DNA from 2 places in the Lactobacillus sp. JM1 genome. Region 1 is predicted to be linked to the other one. Evidence: predicted binding sites of a transcription regulator. Region 1 holds the regulator's gene; the other holds the start of a gene.

Region 1 (8,126 bases):
CAAGTAGACGCTAATCTTATTTGGCAACCTTTTAATACTTTAAGTGGAGGGGAGCAAACTAAGATATTATTAGCTCTATCTTTTATTAATAAGGATGCTTTTCCATTAATTGACGAACCAACGAATCATTTAGATGAAGAGTCGCGAAAACAAGTGGTTAGATATTTGCAAAAACATTCGCAAGGTTATATTGTTGTGAGTCGTGATCGAGATTTTTTAAATCAGGTAACTAATCATGTTCTTGCAATTGAAAATACAGAGATTCATTTATATCAGGGAAATTATGCAAGCTATGAAGATACTAAAGAGAAGCGTGATAAGTTTAACCAGGAGAAAAATGAAAAACTCCGTGGTCAAATTAAAACTTTAAATGCAAGTAGACAACGTATTAAAGGATATTCACTTCAATCAGAAAATAATAAAAAAGCTAGTGCACATAAGAATGAAATTCATGCAGATATTAATAAGGGATTTTTTGGTCATAAGGCTGCTAAGATAATGAAAAGATCAAAAAATATTGAAAGAAGGATGAATAAAGATATCCAAGATAGAAAAGGTTTAATAAGGAATGTTGAATCTGTGCCAGAATTAGAGATGAATTTTCAACCAAACTATCACTCGACTTTATTAGAAACTCGGCATTTAGATTTGAAAGTTCAAGATAAAAAGTTATTTAAAGACCTAAATTTAATTGTTAAAAAACGAGGAATTGTTTCCCTTGAAGGAAAAAATGGATCGGGAAAATCTACTTTTTTGAAAAGTGTTTTAAATAAAAATATAGATGTAACTTATCAAGGAATTTTAAGTTTAACTAATGGTTTAAAAATTTCCTATTTACCACAAAATTTTGTAGAATATTCAGGCACTTTGGCAGAATTTGTTCAAAAGGAACATTTGTCTTATGAGAAAATGCTTAATATGCTTAGAAAAATGGGTTTTCCTAGAACAAGTTTTGAGACGAGAATTGAAGAAATGAGCATGGGGCAGCAAAAAAGAGTGGCCATTGCTAAGTCATTAGTTGAAGAGGCTGACCTTTATCTGTGGGATGAGCCAGCAAATTACCTAGATGTGTTTAACCAAGATCAATTAATTGATGTTTTAAAGAAGGTCAAACCAGCGATGCTTTTAGTTGAGCATGATGAGTATTTTATTAGTCAAGTAGCAAGTAAACGGATAAAATTAAAGGTAGATGACTAGCAGATTGTATAGAAAGAATAAAAATGGCATTTGATTATAAAAAAGAATATAAAAATTTGTATCATCCAAAAAAGCAACCTGAAATTATTAAGATTCCTAAAATGAATTACATCGCAGTTTCAGGAAGTGGAGATCCTAATCAGGAAGATGGGACTTATCACAAGGCGTTAGAATTACTTTATGGGCTTGCCTATACTATCAAGATGAGCAAAAAAAATGAGCATAAAATTCCAGGATATTTTGATTATGTAGTGCCACCACTTGAAGGACTATGGTGGTCAAAAGATAAGCAAAAAATTGATTATGCTCACAAGGAGAACTTCGCCTGGATATCGATGATTCGACTGCCTGATTTTGTTACAGAAAAAGAATTTAATTGGGCAGTTAAGACAGCTACTGAGAAGAAAAAGCAAGATTTTTCTCAAGTTAAATTCTTTACTTATGATGAAGGACTTTGCGCTCAGGTAATGCACATTGGTAGTTATGATGATGAGCCAGCGACAATTGAAGAGATACATCGATTTGTAAAAAAAGAAAATTATCAGATAGATATTCAAAATCCACGCTATCATCATGAAATATATTTAAGTGATCCAAGGAGAACTAAGACTGAAAGGCGTAAAACTGTAATTAGACTACCAATTAAATGATTAAGGTAAGCACTTGTTGCTTACCTTTTTTTATAAAAAACAAATTTAATTAGCACTCTGCTTGCACAATTGCTAAGTTATGGTATCATATTAATTGTTAGCACAAGAGGAAGAAGAGTGCTAATGATGGGGGCGAGAAAATGTTGACTGAACGGCAAGAACTTATTTTAAAGACTATTATTATGGACTTTACTCAGTCTCATGAGCCAGTAGGTTCTAAGACCGTGATGAATCAACTGCCTGTCAAGGTTTCAAGTGCTACAGTTCGAAATGAAATGGCGGCACTCGAAGAAAAGGGACTACTTGAGAAGACTCATTCTTCAAGTGGTAGAATTCCTTCAACTGCTGGTTATCGGTATTACTTAGATCATTTGATTAATCCCGTAAAAATACCAGCATCCGTCTATAATCGAATTATTTATCAATTAGACCAACCCTTTCAACAAGTTAATGAAATCGTACAAGAAGCTGCAAAAATTCTGTCTGATTTAACTAACTACACTGCTTTTGCAGCGGGTCCTGAAACTCGCTCGGTTAAAGTAACTGGTTTTAGGATCGTTCCCCTTTCAAGCCATCAAGTGATGGCAATATTAGTTACGGATGACGGTAATGTAAAGAATCAAATCTACACGTTACCTCATCATACAAATGGGGAAGAGATTGAAAAAGCAGTTCGACTAATTAATGATCAATTAGTTGGAAAGCCACTTAGTTCAGTTAATGAAGTGTTACTTAAGAGAATTGCAGACCATCTAGTTGCTGGTGGATCAGCAACTGAAATTTTGGATTTGCTTCAAGATGTTATTAAGGATGCTGCTAGTGAGCAAATGTATGTGGATGGTCAGATTAATCTTTTGAGTAATTATGAAAGTGATGATTTAGCTAAAGTTAAATCTCTCTACAAATTAATTGATCAAAATGATGCTATTTCAAGCTTGATTGGTTTTAATCCTAAAGATGAAATTAAGAATGATTCAAAGTCGAAAGTTCAAGTTAAGTTAGGTTCTGAATTACAATCAGATCTACTTGAAGATTATAGTTTGTTGACTGCACAATATAGCGTTGGTAAATATGGTAAAGGAACAATAGCATTACTTGGACCAACTAACATGCCATACTCGCAGATGATCGGATTACTCGAGTATTTTAGGAATGAACTAGCAAAGAAATTGTTAGATTATTATGGTAGATTTAAGTAAGGAGGTTAGCTGTGAGTAAAGAAGAGTTTCCGCATGAAAAAGATTTAAAAGACGAGGTGACCCCAGATAAGGCACCAAAGAAAGATCCAAAAGTAACTCCGAAAGAGGAAGTTAAGGAAAATCCAGCAAAAGATTATGAAAAAGAAATCGCTGAATTGAGAGCTAAGAATAAGGATCTTGAAGATAAATATCTACGTAGTGAAGCTGAGATTCAGAATATGCAAGCACGTTATGCAAAAGAGCGTGCGCAATTGATTAAATATGAATCTCAAAGCCTCGCTAAAGAAGTTTTGCCAGCAATGGATAACTTAGAACGCGCGTTAGCTGTTAAAGCAGATGATGAGGCAGCTAAGCAACTCCAAAAGGGTGTTCAGATGACACTTGACTCATTAGTTAAATCAATGAAAGATCAAGGAATCACTGAAATCAAAGCCGAAGGTGAAACTTTTGACCCTGCACTACATCAAGCTGTTCAAACTGTTGCAGCAGAAAATGATGATCAAAAGGATCACGTAGTTAAAGTTTTACAAAAAGGATATCAATATAAAGATAGAACATTAAGACCAGCAATGGTTGTAGTGGCTCAATAAGAAAGGAAGTTACATATATGTCAAAAGTTATTGGTATTGACTTAGGTACGACTAACTCAGCTGTTGCCGTACTTGAAGGAAAAGAACCTAAGATTATTACTAACCCAGAAGGTAACCGTACGACTCCTTCTGTAGTTGCCTTTAAGAATGGTGAAATTCAAGTTGGGGAAGTTGCTAAGCGTCAAGCTATTACTAACCCTAACACTATTGTTTCAATTAAGAGCCATATGGGTGAAGAAGGTTACAAGGTTAAGGTTGGCGACAAGGAATATACTCCACAAGAAATTTCAGCCTTTATTTTGCAATACATTAAAAAGTTTTCTGAAGATTACTTAGGTGAAAAGGTAACTGATGCAGTTATCACTGTTCCTGCTTATTTCAATGACGCACAACGTCAAGCTACTAAAGATGCCGGAAAGATTGCTGGTTTAAATGTTCAAAGAATTATCAACGAACCAACAGCTTCTGCTTTAGCATATGGTCTTGATAAAGATGAAAATGATGAAAAAGTTTTAGTATATGACCTTGGTGGTGGGACTTTTGATGTTTCCATCTTGCAACTAGGTGATGGTGTCTTCCAAGTATTATCAACTAATGGTGATACTCACCTTGGTGGTGATGACTTCGATAAGAGAATTATGGATTGGTTAATCCAAAACTTTAAGGAAGAAAATGGTGTTGACTTATCTAATGATAAGATGGCATTACAACGTTTAAAGGATGCTGCTGAAAAGGCTAAGAAAGACTTATCTGGCGTTTCATCAACTCACATTTCACTTCCATTCATTTCTGCTGGAGAAGCTGGTCCTCTTCACCTTGAAGCTGATTTAACTCGTGCTAAGTTTGATGAATTAACTGATGACTTAGTTCAAAAGACTAAGATTGCTTTTGACAATGCATTAAGTGATGCTGGCTTGAGCGTAAGTGATATTGACAAAGTTATTTTGAATGGTGGTTCAACTCGTATTCCTGCAGTTCAAAAAGCTGTTAAGGAATGGGCTGGAAAAGAACCTGATCACTCAATTAACCCTGATGAAGCTGTTGCTTTAGGTGCAGCAATTCAAGGTGGTGTTATTTCTGGTGATGTTAAGGATATCGTTTTACTTGATGTCACTCCATTATCACTTGGTATTGAAACTATGGGTGGTGTCTTCACTAAGTTAATTGATAGAAACACTACTATCCCAACTTCAAAGAGCCAAATCTTCTCAACTGCAGCAGATAATCAACCAGCTGTTGATGTTCACGTTCTTCAAGGTGAACGTCCAATGGCAGCAGATGATAAGACTTTAGGACGTTTTGAATTAACTGATATTCCACCAGCACCACGTGGTGTTCCACAAATTCAAGTTACTTTCGATATCGACAAGAATGGTATTGTAAATGTTTCTGCTAAGGATATGGGTACTGGTAAGGAACAAAAGATTACCATTAAGAGTTCTTCTGGTCTATCAGACGAAGAAATTAAGAAGATGCAAAAAGATGCTGAAGAGCATGCTGAAGAAGATAAGAAGCGTAAGGAAGAAGTTGATTTACGTAATGAAGTAGATCAATTAATCTTTACTACTGAAAAGACTTTGAAAGAAACTAAGGGTAAAGTTCCTGAAGCTGAAACCAAGAATGTTCAAGATGCTTTGGATGCTTTGAAGAAAGCTCAAAAAGATAACAACTTGGATGAAATGAAAGAAAAGAAGGAAGCTTTATCAAAGGCTGCTCAAGATTTAGCTGTTAAACTTTACCAACAAAACGGTGGTGCTCAAGGTGCTGCTGGTCAAGCTGGACCTCAAGGAGCGCAAGGTGGTCAACCAAATAATGATAATGGCTCAAGCAACGGTCAAGGTGGTTCAACTGTTGATGGAGACTTTCACAAGGTAGACCCTGACAAGTAAAAAGATTTATAATTAAATCAAACAAGAAAAGAACTGCGTGATTGTAGTTCTTTTCTTTTATGAATGAAGGAGTTTTCAGATGGCACAACGTGATTATTATGATGTGCTGGGTGTTGATAAGAATGCTAGTGAAAGCGACATTAACAAGGCTTACCGCAGGCTGGCAAAAAAATATCACCCAGACTTAAACCATGAACCTGGCGCTGAAGAAAAATACAAAGAAGTAAATGAAGCATACGAGGTTCTGCATGATAAGCAAAAAAGGGCTCAATATGATCAATTTGGTCAAGCCGGTGTAAACGGTCAAGCTGGTTTTGGCGGTCAAGGTTATGGTGGCTTTGGTGGCCAAGGTGGTTATTCATCTCAAGGCTTTGGTGATTTTGGTGATATTTTTGGTGATATCTTTGGTTCAGCTTTTGGTGGTGGACGAAGTCGAGTAGATCCAACTGCTCCTCAAAAGGGTCAAGACTTGGATTATACAATGACAATTGACTTCATGGATGCGATCAAAGGCAAGAAGACAGATATTACTTACACAAGAAGTGAAGTTTGCCCAACTTGTGATGGTTCAGGTGCTGAAAAGGGAACTCACCCAATTACCTGTGACAAGTGTCACGGAACTGGTGTCATGACTGTAACTCGTCAAACGCCACTTGGAGTTATCCAGCAGCAAACTACATGTGATAAATGTGGTGGACGTGGTACGATCATTAAACATCCATGTCAAACTTGCCATGGTAAAGGAACTGTTGATAAAAAGCAAACACTTGAAGTTAAAGTCCCAGCTGGTATTGACAATGGTCAACAAATTCGCTTAAGTGGTCAAGGCGAAGCAGGTAAGAATGGTGGCCCTTACGGAGATTTATACATTGTCTTTAGAGTTAAACCAAGTAAAGAGTTTAGAAGAAATGGTACAACTATTTATAGTGAAGCACCGATTTCTTTTGCTCAAGCAGCTCTAGGTGATAAAATTCGCGTAAACACTGTTCATGGACCAGTTGATTTGACTATTCCAGCCGGGACTCAACCTAACACTAACTTCAAGTTACGTGGTCAAGGCGTTCCTAAGATTAACGGTACTGGCAATGGAGATCAAGAAGTAACGGTTAAGGTTGTTATTCCAAAGAAAATTAACGATAAACAAAAAGAAGCTTTAGTTGATTATGTTAAAGCTGGTGGAGGAAATATTTCACCTCAAGAAAAGAACTTTTTTGAACGTTTAAAAGATAAATTAAACGGAGAATAAAAGTTAAAAGCGTATATCTCTATGAAGAATGAGATATACGCTTTATTTTTAGTAAAAATTATCTTTGAAAATATTACATTAAGAATTTTATCTAAGTATCAGCCTTTGATATAATTAATAGAGCCGTAAATTGCAATAATAAATTGAACACTTTTGGTTAAGCTGCTTGATAGATTCGATCTAATTCTCTTTCAAAGATTTCATCTGGTGTATGATAAGCTAAGATCTTTCTTGGCAATGAGTTGCACCAGGTTTCAATGTCAATGATATTTTGTAAAGAATAGTTAGCTATTGCTTCTCCTTTAGGAATGAATCTGCGAATAAGACCATTGTGTCTTTCAACTGTTCCCTTATCACAAGAAGTGTAAGGATGGGCATAGTAAACCAGTGTATTGGATGCTTCTTCTAGGTTGGAAAGATCCGCAAATTCTGAACCATTATCAGTGGTAATAGTTTTAAAAATATCATTCCAGTGTTCACTGTATTGTCTTTGGAGTTCTTTAAAGGCCTGCATGACACTGATAGAAGTCTTGTCGGGAATACGAATAATTAAGAATTCACGACTCATGCGCTCAGATAAGGTTAACAGCACTTCATCATCTTTAGTCTTATGTCCAAGGACCAAATCGCATTCCCAATGACCGAATTCATTACGTTCACTAATTTCTTTTGGACGTTCTTCAATACTTCTGCCAAGCTTTTTCTTGTTTTTGCGAACACGATGAAGCTTGGTATTGCGTTTAAGCTTCTCAGGCAAGTCGTAATTATAAATGCCTAATAAGCCCTTATCAACGTAATTATAAAGAGTTTTGGTGCAGACAACATCGCTGCTAGAGAATTCGCCAGCAGCAGTGGCACGATTACTGCAAACATCAAGCGACCAACCGTCTTTAAAGAAATGTTTGTGGACATAGTGAATAAATTGAGTTTTTTTGAGAAAGTCTGATTTGCGCCCACAATTTTTACGATGAGCTTGATATACATCATGTCCTTGAGTAGCCTTGTATCTTTTGACTTTACCATGATACAGTTTTACAGTGCCACGTTTAATCTCATAACTGATAGTAGAAGGAGAACAGTTGAGTTCACGAGCAATTGCACGCAAAGAGCAGCCATCTTTCAAACGCAATTGAATAATAACTCGCTCTTCAAATGATAAATGCTTTCCTTTAACGTGCTGGTTCATGGTAGAATGTAAAGAGTCCATTTTGACCTCCAATAGAAAGTTTTTGTGGTTATTAACATTCTATCAAACAGGTCCGAATGGACTTTTTATTTTTCTAAAGTGTTCAATTTGATTTTACAATCAACGTAATTAATAGAGCGAAAAAGGTGAGAACATGGATATTAAAAAA
Region 2 (8,126 bases), 600 kb from region 1:
TCAAAATGAACAGGAAATAATTGCTGCAGTCAGTGGTTATAAACAAAATATTTCTTACCACTTTATTCCCATGACTACCATGAACACAATTCGTAACGATATCAGAGCGAGACATCTTTCATCAAGTAATGTCGAAATTTTTAACACTTTTAGTCAAAGTGCTTATAATACAACCAAAGATTATCACACCCTAAAATTAATAGTAGGTAATAAAAAGGCTAGACAATATATCATTAAATTGCAACATGCTATTAATGATATGGGCAAAATTTACTCATCAGAGCTTATTAATGAAATTTTGAGCTCACTAGATGTTTCGATTAAGAGCTTCAAAAAGAATCGAGAATCGAATTACATCAAGCTTTCAATGGATAAAGACTTAAAACTTGCCGATGACTTGAATGTTGTAACTACTCCAACTACGATTATTTTTAATTATGATAATGACCGTGGAGACTCAGGAATGATGATTGAAGGTTGTGCAAATCGAGAAGAAATTGAGTCAGCAATCACTGGGGATAGACAAACTAGTAGTGATAATAGTTTACGCTTATTATAATTTATTGAGCTAACTGGCTTTTAAGTCAGCTAGCTTTTTTTGTAGAAAAATTATTATTGGACTTTTTTCCTTCGGCTCTCGTAATTTTAAGAAGAGTTCATCTGGAATATCTGCCACAGAATAATGTAACTGATATAATAACGAAGCAATTTTCAGTCCCAGTCTACTTTTTTGATTAATTTGCTTTTGTAGATATATTTTTTGATCTTGAATATAGCTTATTTTATTTTTTCTAGTAGATGGAATGAAAGTAAACAAGCTTGCCACGCCTCTTTCATCTAATGAAAAAGTTTTAATCTCATAACTTAGTTCAGAACTAAGTGCTGCCATTAAAATATTATATTTTAATGTAATCACACAACTAAATGGATTAATTTCTAAATAATACCATTGCCATTGTGTACTGTATCTTAAAAAGATTTTTTGAGAACGATTAATTTTATTTTTCAAATAATGCCTTTTCCCGACAATCCAAATATCTTTAATCTGCAATTTTTTATATAAGGCATGGCGATGCGCAAATTCTGCCCCACTCAAGGGTGCGCATTGCACTTCAAAAGATAATCTATTTTCTACTAATACATCTGCTCTCAATTGTTGATCTAAAAGTGGAACTTCAATATCTGCTCGAAGTCCATTTACTTTTAACGCAGTGCACAATAACTGTTTTGCCTGTAAATGCTCTTCCTTTTCCCCTGTTCCCTTTACCTGATAAAAATGTTTAAAAAATGGCTTTTTTTCTTCCGATAAAATCAGAATCATTCGATGCCGACAAGATGGACAAAGATAAGATTCTTGATTCAACTTTTTTAATCCCTTACTAACTTGTTCTGCTTCATTAATTGCTAAGACTAATTTTTGATTTAAAATAGCAGCATACATTTTATCGCCCATTATTATATACGCAAAAAGGAGATGATTTTTTTCATCTCCTTTATTTTTTAATCAAAATATTGTCTTAGATTTCCTAACGCGTCTTGCCTAATCAAACACTTTGCATTTTTCTTTATTTTTTGGAATTGCTTTTCTGTCATTCCATTTCCATATTCATTAGCAATTACCCACGTATCTTCAGGCTTTAATTCAACATAATTGTCATCTAAGTAGGCTAAATCTAAATAATATTCATGATGGTAAGTATATAAACTAGATGCTAAGCCATCAACTTTTAATGCATCCGCTAAGGCGGCAACTAAATCAATACTATCAATCTTAAAGACTCGGCGATTATCACTAATTAATTTATCTTGATTATTAATTTTTGTTTTACGATCATCATTATCCGATCCGGCGCCTAATCCCTTTAACAGATCACGTAATTGATCGTTAGGGTTATCACCGACATCTTCATCACTATCAAGTACTTTAGAAATTAGTAACTCTAATCCAGAACTACTTGGCATAACTTGAAAAGTAACTGGATCGCCTTTAGCAAAAGTATGATCTGTATCGACTTCACTTAAAATTTGATAGAAGAAATGTTGAATTTGACTTTTATTTCCTAATAAATCGAGCATTGTTATTCCGCGCTCTTTAAGTTCATCTGCATCCATTGTTACACGAATGGTGTTCTCACTTATTCTGTGTACTTCCACTTGTTATCACCTCGAAGTCTCTTGTCCTTAATACATTGTAACCTATTTTCTTGCTCATACAAAAACGCTAGCTTAAAAAGGCTAACGTTTTTACAATTTTTAATTAAAGATCAGCTGTCATTGCTTGGATTTCTTCAAGCTCTAAACGACGAACCTTTCGAGGAAGAAATCTTCTAATTTCATCTTCGTTATATCCTACTTGCAAACGTCTGTCATCCATAATGATTGGACGTCTTAATAAACTTGGATTTTTTTCAACAAGATCAATTAATTGATCAATTGATAAGTCATCTAAATTGATTTTTAAATTTTGGAAAGTACGAGAACGAGTAGAAATTATTTCTTCCGTTCCATTTTCAGTCATACGTAAAATTTGCATGATTTCTTCTTTGTTCAATGGATTAGCAAAAATGTTTCTTTCCTTAAAAGGAATATCGTGTTCTTTTAACCATGCTTTTGCCTTACGACATGACGTACAACTTGGTGATGTATATAAATTTAACACTTAACTCCACACTCCTTTGCGTGTAGAAAAATAACTACTGTTTCACTTACAATTATTATTATATCACAAATACTTGTTTTTTGTAAGTTGTAATTAGATTTCTTCTTATTAGCTTACAAATATTACTTTATCAGTAAATAATGAAGTTTGTGTGAAGTTTTGAAAGAAAAAAGAGTACTTACGTACTCTTTTTCTATTAATCATTAATGTTAAGCTTCTTCATAGTTTCTTCAACTAACTTCTTGTTTTCATCGGCAGTTTCTGAAACAAAACAAGCTTTATTAGCTAATTCTTTAATATCTTCAGTATTGATCTTCTTCATCAAACTTCTGATACGTAAGATTGAAGTTGCACTCATCGAATATTCATCAAGTCCCATTGATAAAAGAATTGGGAACATGATATCATCACCAGCAGCTTCACCACACATACCACACCAAATACCGTTTTCATGAGCACCATCAATAGTGTGCTTAATCAAACGTAAAACAGATGGGTTATATGGTTGGTAAAGATAAGAAACATTATCGTTACCACGATCGGCAGCCATAGTATATTGGATTAAATCGTTAGTTCCAATTGAGAAGAAATCAACTTCTTTAGCAAATTGGTCAGCTAACACTGCAGCAGCTGGAACTTCGATCATCATACCAACTTGTAGGTCGTCACCGACCTTAACGCCTTCTTTAACAAGTTTATCTTTTTCTTCAGCTAAAATTTGTTTAGCTTCACGTAATTCTGCCAAAGTACCAATCATTGGGAACATAATTCCTAATGGACCATATGCAGAAGCACGAAGTAAAGCTCTTAATTGAGTTCTAAAGATATCCTTGTATTGCATTGAAAGACGAATAGCACGAACACCTAGGAATGGGTTCATTTCTTCTGGAAGATCCCAATAATCTAAGTGCTTGTCACCACCGATATCACAAGTTCTAATGATAGTTTGCTTACCATCCATATCTTCGATAACTTCCTTATAAGCATCGAATTGAGCTTCTTCAGATGGGAAGTCTTTTGAATTCATGTATAAGAATTCAGTTCTGTACAAACCAATTGCTTCAGCACCGTTTTCTTTTACACCCTTCATATCATTAGGAGTACCAATGTTAGCGGCAATAATAAACTTCTTATTATCTGCAGTTACAGATGGTTCATTCTTTAACTTCTTCCATTCTTCCTTTTGCTTAGCAAAGGCTTCACCTTTCTTGGTGTACTCTTCAACTTGAGCATCAGTTGGGTTAACAATAGCATCACCATCTAAACCGTCAGCAATAAGCATATCACCATCTTTAACGTCTTTAGTAATGCTTTCAGTACCTACAACAGCTGGAATTTCTAATGAACGAGCCATGATTGCTGAGTGAGCAGTTCTACCACCAATATCAGTTACAAATCCCTTAACATACTTTTTGTTAAGTTGAGCTGTATCACTTGGTGTTAAATCATAAGCCACAACAACAACTTCATGGTCAATAGCTGCAGGATCTGGTAATTTCTTACCAAGAAGGTGTGCCATAATACGTTTTGAAACATCACGTACGTCAGCTGCACGTTCTTGCATATATGCATTATCAGTCATGCCTTCAAAGATGGTAATAAACTTTTGAGCAGTTTCATCTAATGCAGCTTCAGCATTAACTTTTTGATCTTTGATTTCTGTTTCAATGGCACCAGTAAATTCTGGGTCACTTAAGAAGAGAAGGTGAGCATCAAAAACTTGTGCTTCTTCTGCTCCTAAACTTTCCTTAGCCTTATCACGAACTTTTTCCAGTTCTTTAGTTGATTCTTCAACAACTTTTTTAAAACGAGCTACTTCAGCATCAACATCGCTAACTGAGGTTTTAGAAAACGAAAGGTCAGGTTCTACCAAAAGGTAGGCTGGTGCAACTGCAATACCATCACTGGCAGCAATTCCCTTTAAAGTTTTCGACATTATTCAGCTAAACCTTCCTTTTTCATAGTGTCAGCAATAGCTTCGATTGCTTCTTTAGCATCGTCACCATCAGCAGTAATAGTTACATCTGCACCTTGGCCAACACCTAAAGACATAACACCCATAATTGACTTCAAGTTTACTGATTTACCGTTGTATTCCAAGTTAATATCTGAATTAAACTTAGATGCTGCTTGTACCAACAAAGTAGCTGGACGAGCATGAATACCAGTTTCAGCAACAATATGAAATTCGCGTTTTTCCATTTTAAATTATCTCCTTTAAAATCAAAAATAATCGGGAGTTTTATACCCACTCGTTTATTAGGTTATCATGTTTTTTAAATGAAAACAACACAAATGTAAATGTTTACATTATAAGTTGCTTAATTTTCATTATCAGATAAGGTGTAGATTATATCCCCACCACGTTGAGCAATTCCAGTTATACTTTGCCTTTTACCATAGCTTCTAAGTGCCAATTGAAATTGAAAGGCATCTTTAGGACTAACTCTATATTCTTTTAGTTCGCCACTCACGATTTGATCTAGTATTTTTTTATAATCCATATCTTATAAATTTCACTCCTTAAATTTTGTTAGTCTAGTAAAAAATTAATTCTTCACCTATTGTAGCAATTATTCAGCAAAAATCTAATCTAACTACTTGCAATTAGTAAGTATCCGTACTATGATATTACCAAGTTAGCACTTGAGTATCAAGAGTGCTAAAATAACAATATAGCCTGTATATTATAAGAAAGGCGGAAATATTAATGCTATGCGATAACTGTCATGAACGTCCTGCCTCAATTCATCTTTATACAAATGTTAATGGGCAAGATCGTGAAATATCATTATGCCAACAATGTTATCAAGAATTAAAAAATCAACAAGGACAAATTAATAGTATGAATAATAACAATGCTTTTTTTGGCGATTTTGATGATTTATTAAACGCCTTAAACAATAGTAATAACGAACAAAATAACTCTCAAGAACGGGATCCACGAATGCAAATGGGTGGTGGCCGTCGCGGTGGTAATAACGGTGGTCAAAAATCATTATTAGACCAATATGGAACTGACTTAACTGATCTAGCAAAGAAAGGAAAAATTGATCCAGTTATTGGACGTGATAAAGAAATTGCTAGAGTTATTGAGATCTTAAACAGACGTACCAAAAACAATCCAGTTCTTATTGGAGAAGCCGGCGTTGGTAAAACAGCCGTTGTTGAAGGACTAGCACAACAAATTGTCGACGGATCCGTTCCTGCTAAGCTACAAGATAAGCGTATTATTTCACTAAATATGGTTTCGATGGTTCAAGGTACCGGCATTCGTGGTCAATTTGAACAAAGAATGCAGCAACTAATTAAAGAACTTGAACAAAATGACAATATCATTTTATTTATCGATGAAATTCATGAATTAGTCGGTGCGGGTAACGCTGAAGGTGGTATGGACGCTGGCAATATTATCAAACCAGCCTTAGCTCGTGGAGATTTCCAACTAATTGGTGCAACTACCATCAAAGAATATCGAAACATTGAGAAAGATTCTGCTTTAGCACGTAGGTTTCAACCAGTTGAAGTTAAAGAACCAACTACTGAAGAAACAGTTAAAATTTTACAAGGTATTCGTAAACGCTACGAAGATTATCACCATGTTCATTATACTGATGAAGCAATTCAAGCTGCCGTTGTCCTTTCATCTCGTTACATTCAAGATCGTTTCTTACCTGATAAAGCCATTGACCTTCTAGACGAAGCTGGTTCAAGAATGAACCTTACCATTCCTTATGTCGATAGCGAAAAAATCAAAGAAAGATTAGATGCAGCTGAAAACTTAAAGCAAGAAGCCTTGAAGAATGAAGACTATGAAAAAGCAGCATACTATCGCGATCAAATTGAAAAATATGAAAAATTAAAAGATCAAAAAGTAGATCCAGATCACACACCTCAGATTACCGAAAAGATCATGAATAAGATTGTTGAAGAAAAAACTAATATTCCTGTTGGCGACCTACAAAAACAGGAAGAAACTCAATTAAAGAACTTATCAACCGATCTTAAAGATAATGTAATTGGTCAAAATAAAGCTGTTGAAACTGTTGCTCGCGCAATTCGTCGTAACCGTGTTGGTTTTAACAAGTCCGGTCGTCCAATTGGCTCATTCCTTTTTGTAGGACCAACTGGCGTTGGTAAAACAGAGTTAGCTAAGCAATTAGCTAAACAAATCTTTGGTACTGAAGATGCGATGATTCGTTTTGACATGAGTGAATATATGGAACAATATTCAGTATCTAAGTTAATTGGCTCTGCTCCAGGTTACGTAGGATATGAAGAAGCAGGTCAATTGACTGAGAGAGTACGTCACAATCCTTACAGCTTAATTCTATTTGACGAAATTGAAAAGGCTCATCCGGATGTACTTCACCTCTTCTTACAAATTCTTGACGATGGTCGGTTAACTGATTCACAAGGTCGTACTGTTTCATTTAAAGACACAATTATTATTATGACTTCTAATGCTGGTCAAGGAATTAAAGAAGCAAACGTTGGTTTTGCTGCTGAAAACAGTCATCAAGAACAATTTAAGAATACCCTTGGTCAATACTTCAAACCTGAATTTTTAAATAGACTAGATGATATTGTTGAATTTAATTCACTTGATAAGAAGGACTTAATTAAGATTGTCGACTTGATGCTTGCTAATACTAACAATATGGTTAAAGATCAAGGTCTTCATATTGAAGTTACTCCAGAAGCAAAGGAACTACTTGTAGAAAAAGGCTATGATCCATCTATGGGTGCTCGTCCACTTCGTCGTACAATCCAAGAAGAAATCGAAGACAAAGTTGCAGATTACAAGTTAGACAATCCTGCAGCTAAAAAATTAAAGGCTAGTGTAGTAGATAACGACATTGTAATCAGTGAAAATTAAGTCTCCCAATACTAAGTAAGAGCCACATAAATGTGACTCTTTTTTTATTTATTTTTATAAATCTTCTAAAAAGGTTATACTTAAGTTGGGATTTTAAAGACACATTTATATTATCGAGGTTATAAATATGATGCATTTAATTGATGTTACAAATAGCTACCGTGATTTAGTTCAAAGACAGCTAGCAGCTACCAATAGTCAATTCGTAAAGGTTTACTCTTTAGGTAATACCACAATAGTATATAGCGAAACTACTGATAAAATCGAAATCGTAATGGAAAATCATAAACGTCCTATTAGACAAGACGAAGTAGAGTTTGTCATTAAGCGTTTAATTCATGAAGATCGCATTTACGATATAACAGTTGATAAGAGTAGAAAGATTATTTCTATTACTTGCGATCGATAATACTTGCGATCGATAAAATCGCATTTAAAAAGCCATGGAAAATTCCATGGCTTTTTATTTGGGCTTTATTATAATCTTGAAGTTAATTCAACATCTGGATATTTATCTTTAAACCATCTTTCTGCAAAAGCATTTTCAAACAGAAATAGTGGCTCACCATTTCTATCTTTTACTAACAA

Evidence for each region. Region 1 encodes HrcA, which represses chaperone genes, less so after heat shock. Its sites were predicted from a motif close to TTAGCACTCNNNNNNNNNGAGTGCTAA; they were not measured.
Region 2: a site for HrcA is predicted at 5,299-5,325, ahead of F3I00_RS07145 (ATP-dependent Clp protease ATP-binding subunit). Genes of this name have one in related genera too.

Annotation. Positions count from the first base shown of each region.
Region 1 covers NZ_CP044412.1:787,815-795,940, forward strand. The annotation lists gene abc-f (ribosomal protection-like ABC-F family protein) at 1-1,197, shown strand, start outside; gene F3I00_RS04005 (GyrI-like domain-containing protein) at 1,221-1,847, shown strand; gene hrcA (heat-inducible transcriptional repressor HrcA) at 1,988-3,046, shown strand; gene grpE (nucleotide exchange factor GrpE) at 3,058-3,636, shown strand; gene dnaK (molecular chaperone DnaK) at 3,654-5,525, shown strand; gene dnaJ (molecular chaperone DnaJ) at 5,605-6,771, shown strand; gene F3I00_RS04030 (IS30-like element ISLga1 family transposase) at 6,929-7,978, opposite strand; gene lepA (translation elongation factor 4) at 8,112-8,126, shown strand, end outside.
Region 2 covers NZ_CP044412.1:1,391,491-1,399,616, forward strand. The annotation lists gene F3I00_RS07110 (DsbA family protein) at 1-559, shown strand, start outside; gene F3I00_RS07115 (competence protein CoiA) at 569-1,441, opposite strand; gene F3I00_RS07120 (adaptor protein MecA) at 1,501-2,154, opposite strand; gene spxA (transcriptional regulator SpxA) at 2,258-2,659, opposite strand; gene ptsP (phosphoenolpyruvate--protein phosphotransferase) at 2,856-4,595, opposite strand; gene F3I00_RS07135 (phosphocarrier protein HPr) at 4,595-4,861, opposite strand; gene F3I00_RS07140 (hypothetical protein) at 4,981-5,163, opposite strand; gene F3I00_RS07145 (ATP-dependent Clp protease ATP-binding subunit) at 5,370-7,538, shown strand; gene F3I00_RS07150 (DUF1827 family protein) at 7,669-7,947, shown strand; gene F3I00_RS07155 (peptide chain release factor 3) at 8,016-8,126, opposite strand, start outside.